One region of the Paenibacillus sp. Y916 genome, then DNA from elsewhere that is predicted to be linked to it. Evidence: riboswitches for the same ligand, from Rfam matches in the RefSeq annotation. Region 1 holds a riboswitch; the other holds the start of a gene.
What was found. Region 1 has a riboswitch for preQ1 ahead of queC (7-cyano-7-deazaguanine synthase QueC). Riboswitches for the same ligand answer to the same signal wherever they lie in the genome.
Positions count from the first base shown of each region.

Region 1 (8,934 bases):
AAACTTGATGGATATCATTTTAGGAAGTTCTATTATTTTTATAGCGATAGTAATGCTTATTTGTACCATATTCTTAAGAAAGGCCCAAATAGCTGAATGGGTCCCACTAAATGTCGTGTTATTTTCGATAGGTATATTAATCATTACATATTCGCCTTTTTTATATAGCCATTACGGAGAATATGGTAACTTGTATATCGCCCTATTTGATATAGCTCTATTTACCTTTTTACCAGGTCTGACCTACATATTTGAATCCATGATTGGTAAGGGATATGGTGGATCTATTCGTAAATTGCGCAAATTCCAGGTGATCTACTCCCTGTTTTGTTTGGTTTTTATGTTGATCAACAGTCTTTATGATAATGAACTGTACGAAGCTTATTATGTGGTCTCCGTGCTGCTATTAGGTATTCTAATTATAATTCAAGGTATGATACTGATGATTCATGCCATATACTACGCCATTAAGGGGAATAAAGACGCTGGAATTATTTTTTTGGGATTTATTATATTCTCATTAGTGGTGATAGCGGAGTTTATATGGTTTTATATGCAAGAGAGAAATTATGAATTGTTTCTATGGAAATGGGGATTAATAGGGTTTCTGATCTCACTCATTGTAGTGCTTGGAAGGAAATTAGCGTTAAATCATCGTCGAGTTATTGAGTATTCTAAGGAACTCGAACGGTTTAATAATGAACTACAGCGCTCTGAGAAGATGGATATTATTAGTGAACTAGCAGCTTCTGTAGCGCATGAAGTAAGAAATCCACTGCAAGTCACAAGGGGGTTTCTTCAATTGTTGGAGGAGAAATCTAAGGATAAAGAGAGAGATTATTTAAAGCTTGCTATTGAGGAATTAGATAGAGCATCCAGCATTATTACAGACTTTTTAACATTTGCTAAGCCTGAAATTGAACAGGTTACTCTGCTAGATATTTTTGTTGAGTTTAAACATATAGAAAGCATACTTTTACCTTTGGCCAACTACCAAGGTGGGCGTATTCAGATTGATATTCCGTCTGGATTGATGATTCGCGGAAATGTATCTAAATTCAAGCAAGCGTTCATTAATATGATTAAGAATAGTATTGAGGCTTTGGGTGAAGACGGAGTTGTTAGAATATGGGCATATCAAGATACAGGACAAGTTGTTATCCATATCTATGATAATGGAGAAGGAATGGAAGCTGATGAAATTAAGCGTTTGGGAGAACCTTACTACTCTAATAAGACTAGAGGAACTGGCCTTGGTCTAATGGTGACGTTCAGGATCATTGAAGCAATGGAGGGAAATATTATGTTTACAAGTGAAAAAGGGATCGGAACAGAGGTCGTCATTGGTTTCCCAGTGGGCTCATAAGGGGAATAACGCATAGCGTGGAAATTATGATATACGAAGGGGCTATCTCATAAGCCATTAAAGGTCACTTATGAGATAGCCCCTTTTTTTCTGGAGGATTATCTATTATCTATTTTCTCTGGATACATGTCGTGATTCATGAGACGATGTTGTGCCATTTCCTCATATTTCGTTCCTGGACGTCCGTAATTACAGTAGGGATCAATGGATATTCCACCGCGTGGCGTGAATTTCCCCCATACTTCAATATACTTGGGATCCATCAATGCAATAAGATCATTCATAATAATATTCATGCAGTCTTCATGGAAATCTCCATGATTACGGAAGCTGAATAGGTATAGCTTAAGAGATTTACTTTCTACCATTTTAATATGAGGGATATAACTAATATAGATTGTAGCGAAATCTGGTTGCCCGGTAATAGGACATAAGCTTGTAAATTCCGGACAGTTAAATTTAACGAAGTAATCTCGGTAAGGATGCTTGTTATCAAAGCTTTCGAGAATGGAGGGATCATACTCTGTAACATATTTCGTCCCTTGATTTCCGAGTAACGTAATGTCTTCCATTTCATTAGGTTGTCTTCCTGACATAATATATGATACCCCTTTATTGTTTATTAAACGCCGCGTTTGTTCCCCCATACTAACGTATGAAGCTGAGGCAATACCCGCACATCATTAAGAATGGAGGAATCCATTACTTTATCAATAAGCCATTCATATCGCTGTAATAGAGTAGTCGTGAGTTGAGCAGAGTCCATTGTGTGGACATCTTCGTTCCCCACTTGTAGATACATAGTAGCATCCGGATAGCGAAGATGAACCTTAACAGCATATTCCAGATCATCCTCGTTAAAAACAACCACTTTTAGACTATGGGAATAAGCTGAAGGTCGAGAATTCAAGTTATCTATAATAACATCTAATACTTCCCATTCTGTACTCATGCCAGAACTTGGAGGCTTAGGGGACAATGTTACTTCATCAACGGTAGTGAGCCAATCTTGCCATTTGGAGCCTTGTGTTTCGACTGCAATTGTTATGTTCCGCTGGTGTAACAACTCAATTAATCTGCCAAGTTGCGGAAGTAAGGCGGGATTACCACCGGAGAGAGTCACATGTGAGAAGCGGTCTCCACCAACTTGGGAGAGTTCATCCCAGATCAGTTCAGGCGTAAGAAGCCTGATGTGTTCCTTTCCACTACCGTCCCAAGTAAAGCTTGAGTCACACCATGAGCAACGATAGTCACAGCCAGCCATACGAATGAACATCGTTTTTCTCCCGATGACCATCCCTTCGCCCTGGACGGTAGGTCCGAATATTTCGAGAACGGGAATGGGGCGATTTATCGTAGCGTTACTCACCCAATCATCCACTCCCGTCTTGCTTCGGCAAAGCTTGTAGGAGTTTCATAAAGTCGTACAAATTCTGTACGGATCTTTCTAGAGTGATTTATATCGTTCGGTTTATTGAAATGATCGGAGTTGTGCAAGGCATCTTCCATTTGCTCGAACAACCAGACGACCATATTCTCAGCCGTAGTATTCATTTTTGGTAAAGTTTCATTCAGATAACGATGGTCAAGAAAGGGCTCGATACGATCTTTCCAAATTTCTTTGATATCTCCGAAATCAATCGTTAATCCTATATCATTAGGTATACCACTAATTCCAAAGACGGCTTTGTACGTATGACCGTGTAGATTTTTACATTTCCCTTCATAGGCATGTAGGTGATGAGAGGCGTCGAAAGTGAATTCCTTACTGACGAGTACTCTTTTGGTGTGGTATCTGAGTTCATCACGCTGAATATCCCTTTCGAAGTGCTGAAGAGCATCTACGATGCGGAATTCCCCTGGTGTACGAGTCATCCTTCAGCACCACCCTTAAGTGATGCAGAATCGTTGCGTGCAACTAAATACTGATCAAGGCCTGCCTTTCGAAGCATGCATGCTGGACATTCTCCGCAGCCATCACCAATGATACCGTTATAACAAGTTAATGTACGATTCCGAATATAGTCGAATGCACCTAATTCATCAGACATTTGCCATGTTTCTGCTTTGTTCAACCACATGAGGGGAGTATGAACTACGAAATTATAATCCATAGATAGATTAAGAGTGACATTGAGAGATTTGATGAACACGTCTCTGCAGTCAGGATACCCACTGAAATCTGTTTCGCACACACCAGTAATTAAATGCCTCGCACCAATCTGCTTTGCAACGATCGCTGCGAAACTTAGAAATAGCAAGTTACGTCCATCCACGGTGGTGTTAGGAAGCTGGCCATCTTCGTGAGTGATATCAATATCGTGACGAGTTAGTGCGTTCGGAGCAAGTTGACTCAGCAGACTCATATCAAGTACGGTCTGTTTGACACCCAGATCAGCTGCAATACTTGCTGCGCACTCAATCTCTAATTTATGACGTTGACCGTAGTCGAAGGTAATGGTTTCTACCTCACTATAATTTTTCTTGGCCCAAAATAAGCATGTAGTACTGTCTTGGCCGCCGCTGAATACGACGACCGCTTTGTCGTTAATCATCACAAAAAACCTCGCAATCTTCTTTAAATTTCATAGAAGAATAGGAGATTCATGAACTGTATCCAACTCGAAAAAAGCCTCATTACATCGAATAAGGTAAATAGTTTTTTATAGAGGGAGTTCGCGAACCTCTTCCATGCAGATCAGCATAGATTATCTTCAATTATTATAACTTGTACAACGTGAACTTAGAACGGCATCATTATAACATGGAAGCAGTAAATAATCACGTTATTAACTTATCCCAATGTTTATCTGACGATCTACTATTTAATGAAAATCCCTCCAAATGGGATGACTTCTCTAAGTACACGCTTGATGAAACCATCATTAGCCCACTCTTTTTCCAATCGATGGTTTTGACGACCAGCCTGGAAAAGAACGGACCCTAGTCCAGTCATCTTCCAGTGATAGCTCATGTGCTGGCTGGCGAGTGTGTTTCCATATACGGTTAACTCAAGCTTAGCATTCTCAGGATAGGCGACCAGACTTCCAGCATCGATATAGACAGGTTCTGTAGGGTGTAGCTCAGTTTGGCACACAGGTCCTTGAGTAAGTAGGCCGAGGGTTCCTGTTCCAGAGAACTTCACTTTTATGACATCACGAGTGACGAGCATATTCTTGATTTGTAACAGCCGTGTCTGCATAGTAATGCCATCACTATAGAAGAACAGATTGCGAAAATCATAAAGGAGATCACTACCATTATGGATTTCCACAGATTTCATTGCAAAGCCAGGAGGTAGCGCTGCCACAAATTGAGAAGGACCGCTCATGTCTGATTGGATCAACTTCCCCTTGCGGTACATACGTTTCACATTCATGAAACGATCGCTGCGCCCGTTAGATGGTCCTCGATAGGAAACGATCTGTTCGGGATGAAGTATATGAATGAGATCTCCTTCTGCAAGAGAAAAGGTGACTGCTTGTCCAATGGGGGCATTACTGGGATTATCTATTCGTATATCCATGGGGTGAACCTCCTATGCAGAAGTTAAATAGACCTATCACTTATTTGAGCGCCTCATCACGAAGCGAGTCGTACGTGTAAGAACGAAATAACCTACAGCTAGAGCTATTGCCCAAATGACGATATTTTTTATTTGAGAGTAGCGATTCTGACGTGCTATCTCTGAATCATTCAATAGTTGAACCGTCTCTGTGAGTTGGCGATTCTGTTCTATCAGTTGTGCTGTTTGTTGTTCATAGGCTTTAATATTTGCTCGGGCATCGTTTAGATCACTATAAGTCTGCTCATAGTTTTTCTTTAGCTCATTCATTTGGGCTGGAAGCCCGGAGAATATTTCTAATCCTTCATAAAAATCTGTGAAGTAATTCGCATATGTCTTTTGTGGTAGAAGAGTGATCGAAATACATAGGACAAGGATAATAACTGTAGTTATACTGAATTTACCAAGGAGAATTCGTAACTTCATATTAATCACCACCTGATGTAATGTATACGAACTATGAACTATAATAGCCAATGTTCGACAATAATCTACTTCATCTACATCTATATTAATATAAGTTAGAAGAAAATACATTATGTTTGATTCGGCATATATATAACCTGAGATGAAGAACGTGGTAAAGGTGAAGGTGGCTTTGATTTATGTTAGAATAAGAAAGACATTTTTCGTAAAATTGAACAACTTTTAAGTAGGCTAAAGTTAAAGGAGGGTGAGCCGGTGAGTGATTACGTGCCGGATCGGGTACAGGAAGAATCGCCCAAACATAAGAATAGTTTTAACTTGAGGATTAATTTGTTTTTCTTCAGCACATTTCTTATATTTTGCGTCATTATTATACGGCTAGCTATATTACAATTTGTGGAAGGACCTACGTTAAAAGGGGAAGAAACAAGTAGAGATGTGAAGAATGTGCCTATCGCCCCGGCACGCGGAAGTATTCGAGATGCCACGGGTATAAAGTTGGCGTATTCTAAACCGGTTCAATCTTTATATATTACTTTACAGAGTAATTATAGTGATAAACCAGATGGGGAGAAACGAGATAATTATCCGGAAATAGAGAAGCTGGCTGAGGGGATTGCAGCAGCATTCGCGGAGTTTAAAGATGCTGATGGTGGGAACTTAACGAAAGAAGACGTTCTAACAGCGATGGATTTGAATAATAAATTGTATTTCGGATTTATTCCTAGACGTATTAAGATGGGACTTAATGATAAAGAGATCGCTTATTTCATGGAACATAAGACGGAATTCCCAGGAATAAGCGTTATTGAGGAGAACGTTCGACAATATGATCTGGACACCGTCGCTGTTCAAACGATTGGCTACATCAAGGATTTCAAAAGATCTAAAACGTTAGACAAATATCAAAATATTAATGAAGAGATGAGAAACGGTACACAGACTGACCCGGGACTCATGTATGGAGAATCCGAGTTCGTTGGGTTTGATGGCTTAGAATTGATGTATCAAGATGAACTTCGAGGTAAGAACGGTTATCTGAAGATACCGGTTGATCCACGTAATATGCCTGAAGGTATCGACGAGATAGTACCTCCGGAAAAAGGACATGATGTATGGTCAACGATTAATAAGGAGATTCAAGTGAAGACTGAGCAAGCGATTATGGACCAATTAGATTGGTTACATAAGAATCCTGTATCTGGGAAACTTCATAAGGATGCGACCACTGGCTTCGCGGTAGCTATGGAAGTGAAGACGGGTAATGTCGTAGCTATGGCAAGTATGCCGGACTATGATACAAATGTGTGGAGTTCGGGTAACATTTCATCAGAAGATTGGTCTGGCAAGGTAGAATATATTTATCAGAATGGAACGATTCGTTCTTTTAATCCTGGTAAAAAAGGAACTCATCCTGAATCTGTTGTCCTTTTGGGCTCCACGATTAAACCTCTTTCTGTGTTAATTGGATTAAATGAAGGTTTCTTCTCAAGAAACTATACGTATTATGATAAAGGTGCAGCCTATTTCGGTAAAGTAGGGCATCAGGCACGAGTTCAAAACTCAGGTGGAACTGTCTATGGTGCTATGGATCCAGCGAGAGCGATAGAGAAATCCTCGAATGCCTTTATGGTCGATATGGTGGGTAAACCTCTCACTAATAAGTATGGAGCGGACGCCATCGATGAATGGGATAGATACATGAAGGAGTTCGGACTTGGCGTTGTGACGGGCAGTGGTCTGCCTGGTGAATACAGAGGGTGGCGTGAGTATGTTGATGTGAAGGCGGCGGGAAGTACCCAGTCTGCTATGGCATATGCATCATTCGGTCAAGGTGGGAAGTATACAACGCTACAGCTTGCCCAATTTACAGCAACACTCGCTAATGAAGGTCAACGCATAAAGCCACAGCTCGTTAGTAAAATAACCGATAGTGATGGAAATATTGTTCAAGAATTCGGTCCGGAAGTATTAAATGTTGTTAATAATGGTGTTAATTTCGATAAATCATATTGGAATGTAGTGAAGAAAGGTATGAATAGTAGCGTGTCCGCTTTCAATAACTTTCCATACGACTTTGCTAGGAAGACAGGTACATCAACGCAGACAGTTGGTCCTAAGTCAGTGGATAACGGCGTATTTATCGCTTATGCGCCACGAGAAAATCCGGTATTAGCTGTCGCTGTGATGATTCCTGAGGGCGGATTTGGATCGAATAGTGCGGCTCCAATCGCACGGAAAATATTTGATGCGTATGATGAGGTTTATGGATTAGATGGAATACCTAAACCAAAGAAAGATATTACAGTTGATGATAATCCACAATAATGAACATCCTATAGCACAAGGTAGATGTTGGGATATTATGACAGGAGTGAGCGCGCCATGAACACAAAGTATAAATTGCTGGCATTGGATATGGACGGTACACTTTTGAATGACGAAGAGAAGATTTCATTAGAAACGATGAAATGGATTAGACAGGCGACTGAACATGGGGTGCATGTATGCCTATCAACTGGGAGGTCCTTCACAAGTGCCCTTCCTTATGCGGAACAATTAGGCCTTGATACCCCGATGGTTACAGTTAACGGGGGTGAGGTCTGGAGTGCTCCACATAAGCTTCATCGACGTTCTTTACTTGACGTTCCAAGGCTCAAGGAGCTACATGAGATCGCCATGGAGATGGATACTTGGTTCTGGGCATACGCAGTTGATACCGTATATAACAAAGAACATTGGATTAAGCAGCCACTAGAAGATAGTGAATGGCTGAAATTCGGTTACTATACGGAGGATAATGATGTTAGACATCGTATTCTTATGAAGCTACAAGACATGGATGGTCTTGAGATAACGAACTCATCCCCTTTCAACCTTGAAATTAATCCTAAAGGAGTCAATAAGGCTACTGGTATTGCTGAAGTATGTAGGTTACTACATATAGATATGTCTGAAGTAATCGCTGTTGGTGATAGTTTGAACGATTTGGCAGCTATTCAGCAATGTGGCTTAGGAGTAGCGATGGGGAATGCGCAGCAACATGTGCAGGATGAAGCAGATGTTGTCGTAGCAAGCAACAATGATGATGGTATCGTGGAAGTAATCAAAAATATTATTTTTGAGGGGCTAAACGGTAAATGACGATACTCGGGTGGAGTTTGATTATTGTTTTGTTTATTGTGGGACTTGCTGGAGCGATATATCCTATTCTACCGGGTGCACTCGCCATTTATTTAGCGTTCTTTGTCTATGGTTGGTTCTTTCATTTTGATTCTTTTGGAGTATGGTTCTGGATCATCCAGACGTTAATTGTGGTCGTATTATTTGTTGCTGATTATGTTGTAGGAGCGTGGGGGACTAAAAAGTTTGGGGGCTCACGTAAATCAGTCATTCTCAGCACCATTGGAGTCATTGTTGGTCCATTCGTGATTCCAGCTTTCGGTCTCATTATTGGCCCGTTTCTAGGGGCATTTATCGGTGAACTTCTGTCCGGTTCAAATGTATCGAAGTCTGCAAAAGTGGGCGTTGGCTCATTAGTAGGGCTATTTAGCAGTATGGTCATGAAGATCATCCT
Region 1 is NZ_JBXCJA010000004.1:130,960-139,893, reverse strand. Features, by position in the region: gene AC1TO9_RS11360 (ATP-binding protein) at 1-1,366, shown strand, start outside; gene queF (preQ(1) synthase) at 1,465-1,962, opposite strand; gene queE (7-carboxy-7-deazaguanine synthase QueE) at 1,989-2,735, opposite strand; gene queD (6-carboxytetrahydropterin synthase QueD) at 2,732-3,241, opposite strand; gene queC (7-cyano-7-deazaguanine synthase QueC) at 3,238-3,921, opposite strand; PreQ1 riboswitch class I at 4,016-4,059, opposite strand; gene AC1TO9_RS11335 (AIM24 family protein) at 4,188-4,892, opposite strand; gene AC1TO9_RS11330 (hypothetical protein) at 4,929-5,357, opposite strand; gene AC1TO9_RS11325 (peptidoglycan D,D-transpeptidase FtsI family protein) at 5,613-7,685, shown strand; gene AC1TO9_RS11320 (Cof-type HAD-IIB family hydrolase) at 7,743-8,501, shown strand; gene AC1TO9_RS11315 (DUF456 domain-containing protein) at 8,498-8,934, shown strand, end outside.

Region 2 (8,934 bases), 140 kb from region 1:
CTCAGCTTCCGTGGCTGGTCATATACACTTATGTTGATGCCATACGTATTAGTTGGACTTGCTGTGATATGGGGTAGTGCACGGTCTCTAAATTTAATGGCACTTGGTGAGCGTCAAGCAGCACATATGGGTCTGAATGTAGAGAGGCTTAAGCTAAGAACATTGATCGTATCCACTTTGCTTACGGCTGCGGCTGTATCGGTATCAGGTGTAATTGGATTTGTAGGACTTGTTATACCGCACATTATTAGATTAATTACGGGACCTGATTATCGACTCATCATTCCATTATCTGCGCTTGGAGGTGGGATATTCACGATGTGGTGTGATACCGTTGCCCGTTCTATTCTCGCGCCTACGGAGATTCCGCTTGGAGTCGTTACAGCATTCATTGGTGCTCCGTTCTTTGCGTATCTGTTGTATCGTAATAAGAAGCATAGGAACGGAGGTATGATATGATTGAGGTGACAAAGGTATCCAAGCGTTATGCTGAAATCTCCGCACTTCGAGATGTGGATTGGTCGATACAAGAAGGTGAGTGGTGGGGAATCATTGGTCCTAATGGAAGTGGTAAATCAACACTCCTCCAATTAATATCTGGAGTGGACCAGATTAGCAGTGGGAAGCTTACGATTCAGGGACGTCATGTCTCAAGCTATAGCCGACGTGAGCTATCCCAGATGCTAGCTGTCCTTCAGCAAGATGGTCTGCCCGCCATTCATTATCCGGTTCGAGATATTATAGAGATGGGTAGATATCCATTTCAGGACTGGCTCGGACGAGATGTGAGTAATAATGCTACAGCTATTATTGATGATATCATGACAAGATTACAGCTTAGTGATCTGGGTGATCGGCCACTGGATGAACTCAGTGGTGGACAGAGACAACGCGTTGCGTTGGGTAAAGTGATGGCACAGGAGCCTCATATTCTATTGCTAGATGAACCGACAACGTATTTGGATATTTACTATCAGCTTCAGTTCATGGAGATGGTAGCTACTTGGCGTAAAGAAACAGGGATTACCGTTATTTCAGTACTCCATGATTTAAATTTAGCTGCTCAATTCTGTGATAAACTGTTAGTGTTACAAGAAGGACAAGTCGTTGGGATGGGGACGCCAGCTGAAATACTAACGGAAGATAATATCCGACAAGTCTATGGCGTCGATCCAGCAGTTGTTCAGCATCCAGTTAGCGCTGTCCCGCAGATCCTACTGTCTCGTTATTGAATCAATCATAGTAACAACTGATATCAGAGGAGAGATGAAGAATGAATAAGAGAATGATGGAACTTATGAATCGTATTGGAGAGATCCCTGAGCTTGATCAGGCTGCGATGCAGGCAGCCAAATTACATATAAGTAATTTGACGGTACCACCTGGTAGTCTCGGTAAATTGGAAGCTATGGCGATACAACTCGCTGGTATTACCGGGGAAATAAAGCCATCTTTTGCTCGTAGGGAAGTTATTGTTATGGCTGGGGACCATGGAGTATGTGAAGAGGGCGTAAGTGCCTTCCCGCAGGAAGTGACTCCACAAATGATTCATAATTTCTTAGCAGGGGGTGCAGCTGTTAACGTCCTTGCACGACAAGCAGATGCAGAAGTTGTATGCGTAGATATCGGAGTGAATAGTGAGTTATCCCATCCTAATCTACTATCGCGGAAAATCAGGTACGGTACAGCAAATATGGCGCAAGGCCCAGCAATGACTTACGAGGAAGCGATCCAATCGATCCTTGTTGGTGTTGAAGTTGTCGAAGATGCTATTAAACGTGGCGTACAATTATTTATAACGGGTGAGATGGGCATTGGGAATACGACGGCAAGCTCAGCAGTGACTTGTGCACTATCAACTATTAGCGTTAAAGATGCCGTTGGTAGAGGGACTGGCATTGACGATTCTCGTCTACAACATAAGATTGGCGTTGTGGAGCAGGCGCTGAAAGTGAATGATCCAGATCGGTCTGATCCCCTTGATGTTCTAGCTAAGGTGGGTGGACTTGAAATAGGCGGTTTAGTAGGTGTTATTCTTGGATCAGCTGCGAATGGTTGCCCAGTTATTATTGATGGCTTTATCTCTAGTACAGCAGCGTTACTTGCCAAAGCTATCTGCCCGACTTCGGCTGAATACATGATAGTGTCACATGTATCGCATGAACAAGGACATCGATTATTACTACAAGAATTGGGTCTCCGTCCAGCATTGGAATTAGATCTACGTATCGGCGAAGGTACTGGTGGCGTAATATGTCTACATCTTATAGATGCAGCTTGCCGGATTGTTAGTGAAATGGCAACATTCGAAAGTGCGGGCGTTTCCGGTGAATCGAAGGAACAGACGAAATGATCACACTTGTCACAGGTGGGGCACGAAGTGGAAAAAGTAGCTTCGCTGAGAAGTTATGCATGTCTATGTCACAAGAGGCAGTATATGTGGCTACTGCTCAAGCTTTTGATGACGAGATGAGGGAGCGAATTGCTCTTCACAAGCTGCAGAGAGATGAGGCTAATTATCCATGGCGTACGGTGGAAGAACCGTTGCAGCTCGTTAAGCTTCTAAGTCGTTGGCGTGAGGATAGTCTGATTGAAGAAGGCTCTGCTCCTACCGTGCTGGTGGACTGCCTTACACTATGGTTATCTAATATTGTTCTGTCCATTGAGGAAGAGAAGAATATGTCTGACCAAGTTAAGGCTGAAATTATGCAACTGGTTGATGAGATGCAGTTATATCCAGGTCATTTGATTGTAGTAACGAATGAGGTTGGAAGTGGGATTGTACCTGAATATTCATTAGGAAGAATATTTCGTGATTTAGCAGGCATCATGAATCAGGCAGTATCAAGAAACTGCGCTCAAGTGTTTCTGGTTACGGCAGGGATTCCTATTGAGCTAAAGAGCAGGGAGTATAAACTATGACCAATTTGGGACAAGCGGCTGCGGCCGCTTTTCAATTTCTATCACGCTTTCCTGTGAAAGCTAATCTGGATTATTCACCTACACTATTTCGTCAAAGTGTGAAGTTCTACCCGCTCGTAGGTACTGTTATTGGATTGGTTGTGTGGGCAGGAGCAGCCGGATTCGCCTATTTGCTTCCTCCATTACCTGCTGCCGTGCTAACCCTTATATTATGGGTCGGTCTTACAGGTGGACTTCATTTGGATGGCTGGATGGATACAGCAGATGGTGTATTAAGTTATCGTTCTCGTGAACAAATACTGGAGATTATGAAGGATAGCCGTGTGGGTGCGATGGGTGTGATAGCATGCGTTCTGCTTCTGCTGCTTAAACTCTCATTAATCTATTCACTATTAGTGGACGGACTTGATTACTCAGGTCTTCTTCTACTGCCTTTGATTTGGAGTCGATGGTTCATAGTTCATGCTATATCTTCATGGCCTACGGCTCGTGGCAAGGATGGCATGGCTGGACAATTGAATGGGTTGAATAAAGGACAGACATACGTGACGTTGCTAATGGCGATTATGTTATCCGGAGTTGCTGTATCGATTGCTCCAATATTTCATTTGGACAGCCAATCATGGACTACAGCATGGGTTGGATTCATTATGCTTCCTCTAGCGGCTTGGATCGCTGGAATGTGGTTAGCACGGAAGCTGAATGCTACGCTAGGTGGATTAACTGGGGATACTTATGGCGCTCTTAATGAATTTCTTGAAGTCGTAGCGTTGCTGATGCTAGTGCTGTTGCACAATCTGATGTGAGAGGGGCAAGAATGAATATGGTGAAATCTGAAACTCGCGATTGGAGTAAGGGTGCTTTTGGACAAGTGCTGATGCTGCAGGGGACGGCTTCAGATGTAGGTAAGAGTGTCGTTACCACTGCTTTATGTCGTATTTTTACACAGGATGGATATCGGACAGCCCCTTATAAGTCGCAAAATATGGCTCTGAACTCTTACGTAATGGAGGATGGGAAAGAAATCGGTCGTGCGCAAGGAGTTCAAGCTGAAGCCTGTAGTGTTAAAGCTACGACGGATATGAATCCTATCCTTATCAAGCCAATGAAAGATATGTTCTCACAGATTGTGGTTCATGGTGTATTTCATAACGATACATTCCGCAGGTCCTGGCTGGATGGTATTCGTGTCAATAAAGGCTTGGGACCTTTGGGTCAGACGTTTACTTCTAGTACGCTCAAGGAACAGGAATTCGATCGAATCGCTGAGGTGGTCCGCAACCATATCGATATGAATCAGATTTACGACATTATGGGTGTTAGTCAGACAAAAGACGCCTGACGGCGTCTTTTGTGAGAAAGTTAATGTGATGGATGGGCAATTATATTTTGAATTGTTGGATAGCCTCTTGTAGCTGAACGGCATACTCATGGAGAGTAGTAACGGTCGAACGATGCTGCTCCATTTCATTCAATTGTTGCTCACTTGTAGTTGCAATTTCACTCATACTTATTCGAGATCTTGATGTGATTAATGCCGTCTCTTCGACAGATGCGCTGACTTCCTCCGTGCCTGCTGATACTTGTTGTGTTGTTGCGGATACGGCTTGTATGCTCTGATTAACGTTGTGAATGAGAATATCTAACTGATTGAAGGCTTTCCCAGCATTTTGTACTAATTCTTTACCTGAACGGACTTCTTGATGGACATGGTCCATCGTAGCAACTGAAGCTTCAGTATCTTTTTGGATCGTTAATAGATGTTCCCCAATATCTTGAGTTGCAATGCGAGATTGCTCAGATAATTTACGAACCTCGCCTGCTACAACTGCGAATCCCCTTCCATGCTCGCCAGCACGAGCAGCCTCGATAGATGCATTAAGCGAGAGCATTTGTATTTGCTTCGTAATCTCGGAGATCGAGGTGACCACTTCTCCAATCACTTGTGAACGTTCATTCATAGAACGAAAGGATTCTAGAGAATCTACAGAGATCTGCTCTACCCGTTGCATCTGCTCTATAGCACGTTGTGCTAGTAAATTACCACTAACTGCTTCATTAGTTGCTGCAGCTACTTGATCGGATACATCACCGGAGGAATTAGCAATGTGCATGATTCCTTGGGTGATCTCTTCCATTGCGATGGCATTTTCTTTGGAAGTTGAGGCAATGCTTTCACTACCCTTGTCAATCTCTTGAAGGACTGAGTTGGAGCGTTCGACCATCATTTTCATAGTTTCTGTAAGGTTTAATAAATCATTAGATCCAGCTAATACTTCATGAGAGGTTAGTTGGACATGTCCGATCATTTCTTTTAGATTATGGGTCATTTGTTGGAAACTGCTAGCAAGTTGGGCGACCTCGTCATGTCCAGTAACGATAATATCTTGCTGTAGATTACCTTGTGCGAGACGGTTACTATGTGCGGCTAACTGAATGATAGGTCGGATAATACGCCGGCTAGTGAAATAAGCAATACTTAGACCCACTGTCATTCCAAGAAGAGTTATCCCTATACAGATCCAGATAATAAACTGAGTCTCCTCCAAGATAAAGCTCGCATCTAAGCTAACTGCCAGAATCATTGTACTCCCAGGAATAGCTATAAAGTCAGTTTTGAATGTTCCATATTCGTTAGTATATACTTCGGTAGTAGCGGTCTTATTGTCGACTGCGGCTTGCATTTCTTCCAGGAATGGAATTGATTGATTTACTTCTAGGCTTGATATACTGTTTGTAGCTAGGACGACTACTTCATGATCCTTTACATTAGCGAGATAAATATTATGTAAGCTAAAATGGTTCATTTTCTCATCGAAGTAATAGGAAAGTGCGGTTTGAGATCCTTCATTTCCCGTCTGCGTTTGCAATACCTGAGAAGTATTTAAGTGTTTGTATGTATCATTGGAACTAATCTTAAGATTGTTCTCAACCTCAGGTAATACATAATGATTAAATATATTCATTAGAACAAGATAGAAGCTAATACTGAATAGTAAAGAAATAATGAATAATACGATAGTAACAACGGACATGAACTTACGACTGATAGAATTTCTAATCCCAAACATAGTGAAACGTCCCCTTTACATATTGTGTCTATGGTTGCTATTGATTTTACAGAAAGAACAGAGAATTGAATAGCGTTATTTTCAACAATTTTGGAAATTTTCAGTAAATTTCGCGAATTAGTGAATTTATTCATTCATTTATTTCATTTTCAGGCTTGGCAATGGCAGTCTTCTGTGATAAAGTAAACCGTGTTTTGAACGTCTAAGACGTTTGGAGCCGCGGTTCGTAACTATCCCGCGTAACAAAACTAGGGGGATAACTATGTTTAATTTAAGTTGGGGTATTTTTTATGTTGTAGTAAATTTTTCGCTCTTTTTACTGTGCTATCGCCTTTTCGGCAAAAAGGGACTTTATGCTTGGATTGGTGTAGCTACGGTAATTGCCAATGTTCAAGTTACTAAAACTATTGATATGTTCGGAATTGTTATGACTCTGGGCAACACGATGTATATAAGTTTATATATGACCAGTGATCTTTTAAATGAAAGGTATGGTCATGAGGAAGCCCGAAAGGCAGTGTGGTTCGGTTTCTTCACTCTGTTGATGACAACAGTTATTATGCAAATGGCGCTCATCTTTACTCCGCAAGAGGGAGATTTCGCTCAAGCTCCACTGGAGGCTATTTTCGGACTCATGCCAAGATTGGCGCTAGGAAGTCTTACAGCATACTTCGTAAGCCAATTCCTCGATGTAAGGCTATACAGTTGGATTCGCAAATTTTATCCCAAACCTGAACAGTTCTGGATTCGTAACAACGGAAGTGCGATGATCAGTTCTTTTGTAGATACATTGATATTCTGCTCCATTGCCTTCTCCATACCGAAATATAGTTGGGAAGTGTGGCTGGAAATTCTCTTCACCACCTATATTATTAAATTTGTACTCATAGCTGCCGGAACGCCATTTCTATATATAGCTCGTTCTTTTAAATTTAAAGATGAAGATTAAATGGACGCTATTTATAGGGTATGACTTATTAGGATAAAGAATAAAATAATAATTAACCCTTTAAGTAGTGTGTGTATAACTGTTATTTTGATATTAAACTAATCCTATCAAAATACTCAGCTATATGTTATGATAAAAAATATTAATACTGTGACTTATTTGTTTAGCGATATATTTTAATTTTTTGGGGGAGTATTTAATGGAAATGCTATGGATTATTATTAACATTGTAGTCATGCTGTTACTGATCGGGTTACTCGTATGGATGCAAAAGAAACATATTTCCTTCACGAAGCGAGTGTTTACAGGTTTAGGGTTGGGAATTATATTTGGAGTTATTCTACAATTGTTCTTTAAACCAGATTCCGATGTTATAGGGAAGTCCACGGAATGGTTTAACTTGGTAGGTTATGGTTATGTGAGTTTGCTTCAAATGATCGTGATCCCGCTAATTATGGTATCAATCATTTCTGCTATCATGAATTTGAACGGTGTTAAGAACCTTGGGAAGATGAGTTTTTCTATTATTGCAGTTCTTCTAATTACGACTGCGATTGCGGCATCTGTAGGTATTATCACCACGCTGAGCTTTGATTTAAAGACGATTGATATTCAGAGCGGTGACAGAGAACAGGCACAGGGTTTGAAATTAGAGGATAGACTTGGTGTTGTTGAAGATAAATCTATTCCGCAGCAAATGCTTGAATTTATTCCGAAGAATCCATTTGCAGATATGACGGGATCCCGTAGTTCTTCTACACTTGCTGTCGTTATATTCTCTGCCTTTATCGGTGTAGCAGTTCTTGGAATAGATCGTAAGAAGCCCAAGCAGGCACAAGTCTTCCGCGATTTGATCGATGCGGTGTATGCTGTTGTTATGCGAATGGTTACCCTTGTATTGAGATTGACTCCGTACGGTATATTGGCGTTGATCACCAAAACCATCGCTACGACTCATGTTGAAGAAATATTAAAGCTGATTAACTTCGTAATCGCATCATATGTAGCTTTGATCGTTATGTTTATTATTCATTTAATATTGATCACGCTATTCAGATTCAACCCGCTTGTATATCTCAAAAAGGTACTACCTACGCTGACATTCGCATTTACTTCACGATCTAGCGCAGCTACCATTCCTCTTAATGTAGAGACTCAAACGAGGAAACTCGGAGTATCTACAGGGATCGCGAATCTGTCAGCTACCTTTGGGGCCACCATTGGTCAGAATGGTTGTGCTGGAATTTATCCAGCCATGCTCGCAGTGATGATTGCTCCAACAGTAGGTATAGATCCAACAAGCTGGGGCTTTATTGTGAAATTGATTCTGGTTATTATGATTAGTTCCTTTGGTGTGGCAGGAGTCGGTGGAGGTGCTACCTTTGCATCACTTATTGTCCTTTCTACGATGGGCTTACCTGTTGCATTAGCGGGTCTGCTAATTTCCGTGGAACCTCTAATTGATATGGGACGTACTGCACTGAATGTGAATGATTCCATGACTTCAGGTCTTATTTCTAGCAAAATATTAAAAGAGAATGATCCGAAAGTATACAATAACCGTAATATAGATTTAGATGCTACACAAGTTTAAGTAAGTAGGGTCTTTATAATCCAATACATGAGAAACCAAAGCAGAGGGTTGCATTGGTTTCTTTTGTAGATACATTGATATTCTGCTCCATTTCCATAACAAAGAACCTGACGGTAGTTTTTCCGTCAGGTTCTTGTGGTTATTATCCGATGATAGTTAGCTCTTTAGGGAATGAGGTTAATACATTTACCCCATCGTCAGTTACGACAATATCATCTTCAATTCGTACTCCACCTATACCGGGAACATAGACTCCTGGCTCTACCGTAAATACCATACCGGCTTGAACTAGATCCATATTGTTGCCATGTACGGAAGGATATTCATGAACATCCATACCTAGTCCGTGTCCAAGTCGATGCATGAACTGAGGACCATATCCCGCGCGTTCAATAACG
Region 2 is NZ_JBXCJA010000004.1:267,762-276,695, reverse strand. Features, by position in the region: gene AC1TO9_RS12030 (FecCD family ABC transporter permease) at 1-459, shown strand, start outside; gene AC1TO9_RS12025 (ABC transporter ATP-binding protein) at 456-1,232, shown strand; gene cobT (nicotinate-nucleotide--dimethylbenzimidazole phosphoribosyltransferase) at 1,274-2,353, shown strand; gene cobU (bifunctional adenosylcobinamide kinase/adenosylcobinamide-phosphate guanylyltransferase) at 2,350-2,922, shown strand; gene cobS (adenosylcobinamide-GDP ribazoletransferase) at 2,919-3,728, shown strand; gene AC1TO9_RS12005 (nucleotide-binding protein) at 3,800-4,264, shown strand; gene AC1TO9_RS12000 (methyl-accepting chemotaxis protein) at 4,305-5,993, opposite strand; PreQ1 riboswitch class I at 6,207-6,251, shown strand; gene AC1TO9_RS11995 (queuosine precursor transporter) at 6,256-6,942, shown strand; gene AC1TO9_RS11990 (L-cystine transporter) at 7,142-8,536, shown strand; gene AC1TO9_RS11985 (M24 family metallopeptidase) at 8,679-8,934, opposite strand, start outside.
Region 2: linked by a shared signal. The riboswitch ahead of AC1TO9_RS11995 (queuosine precursor transporter) and the one ahead of queC (7-cyano-7-deazaguanine synthase QueC) in region 1 are both predicted to bind preQ1.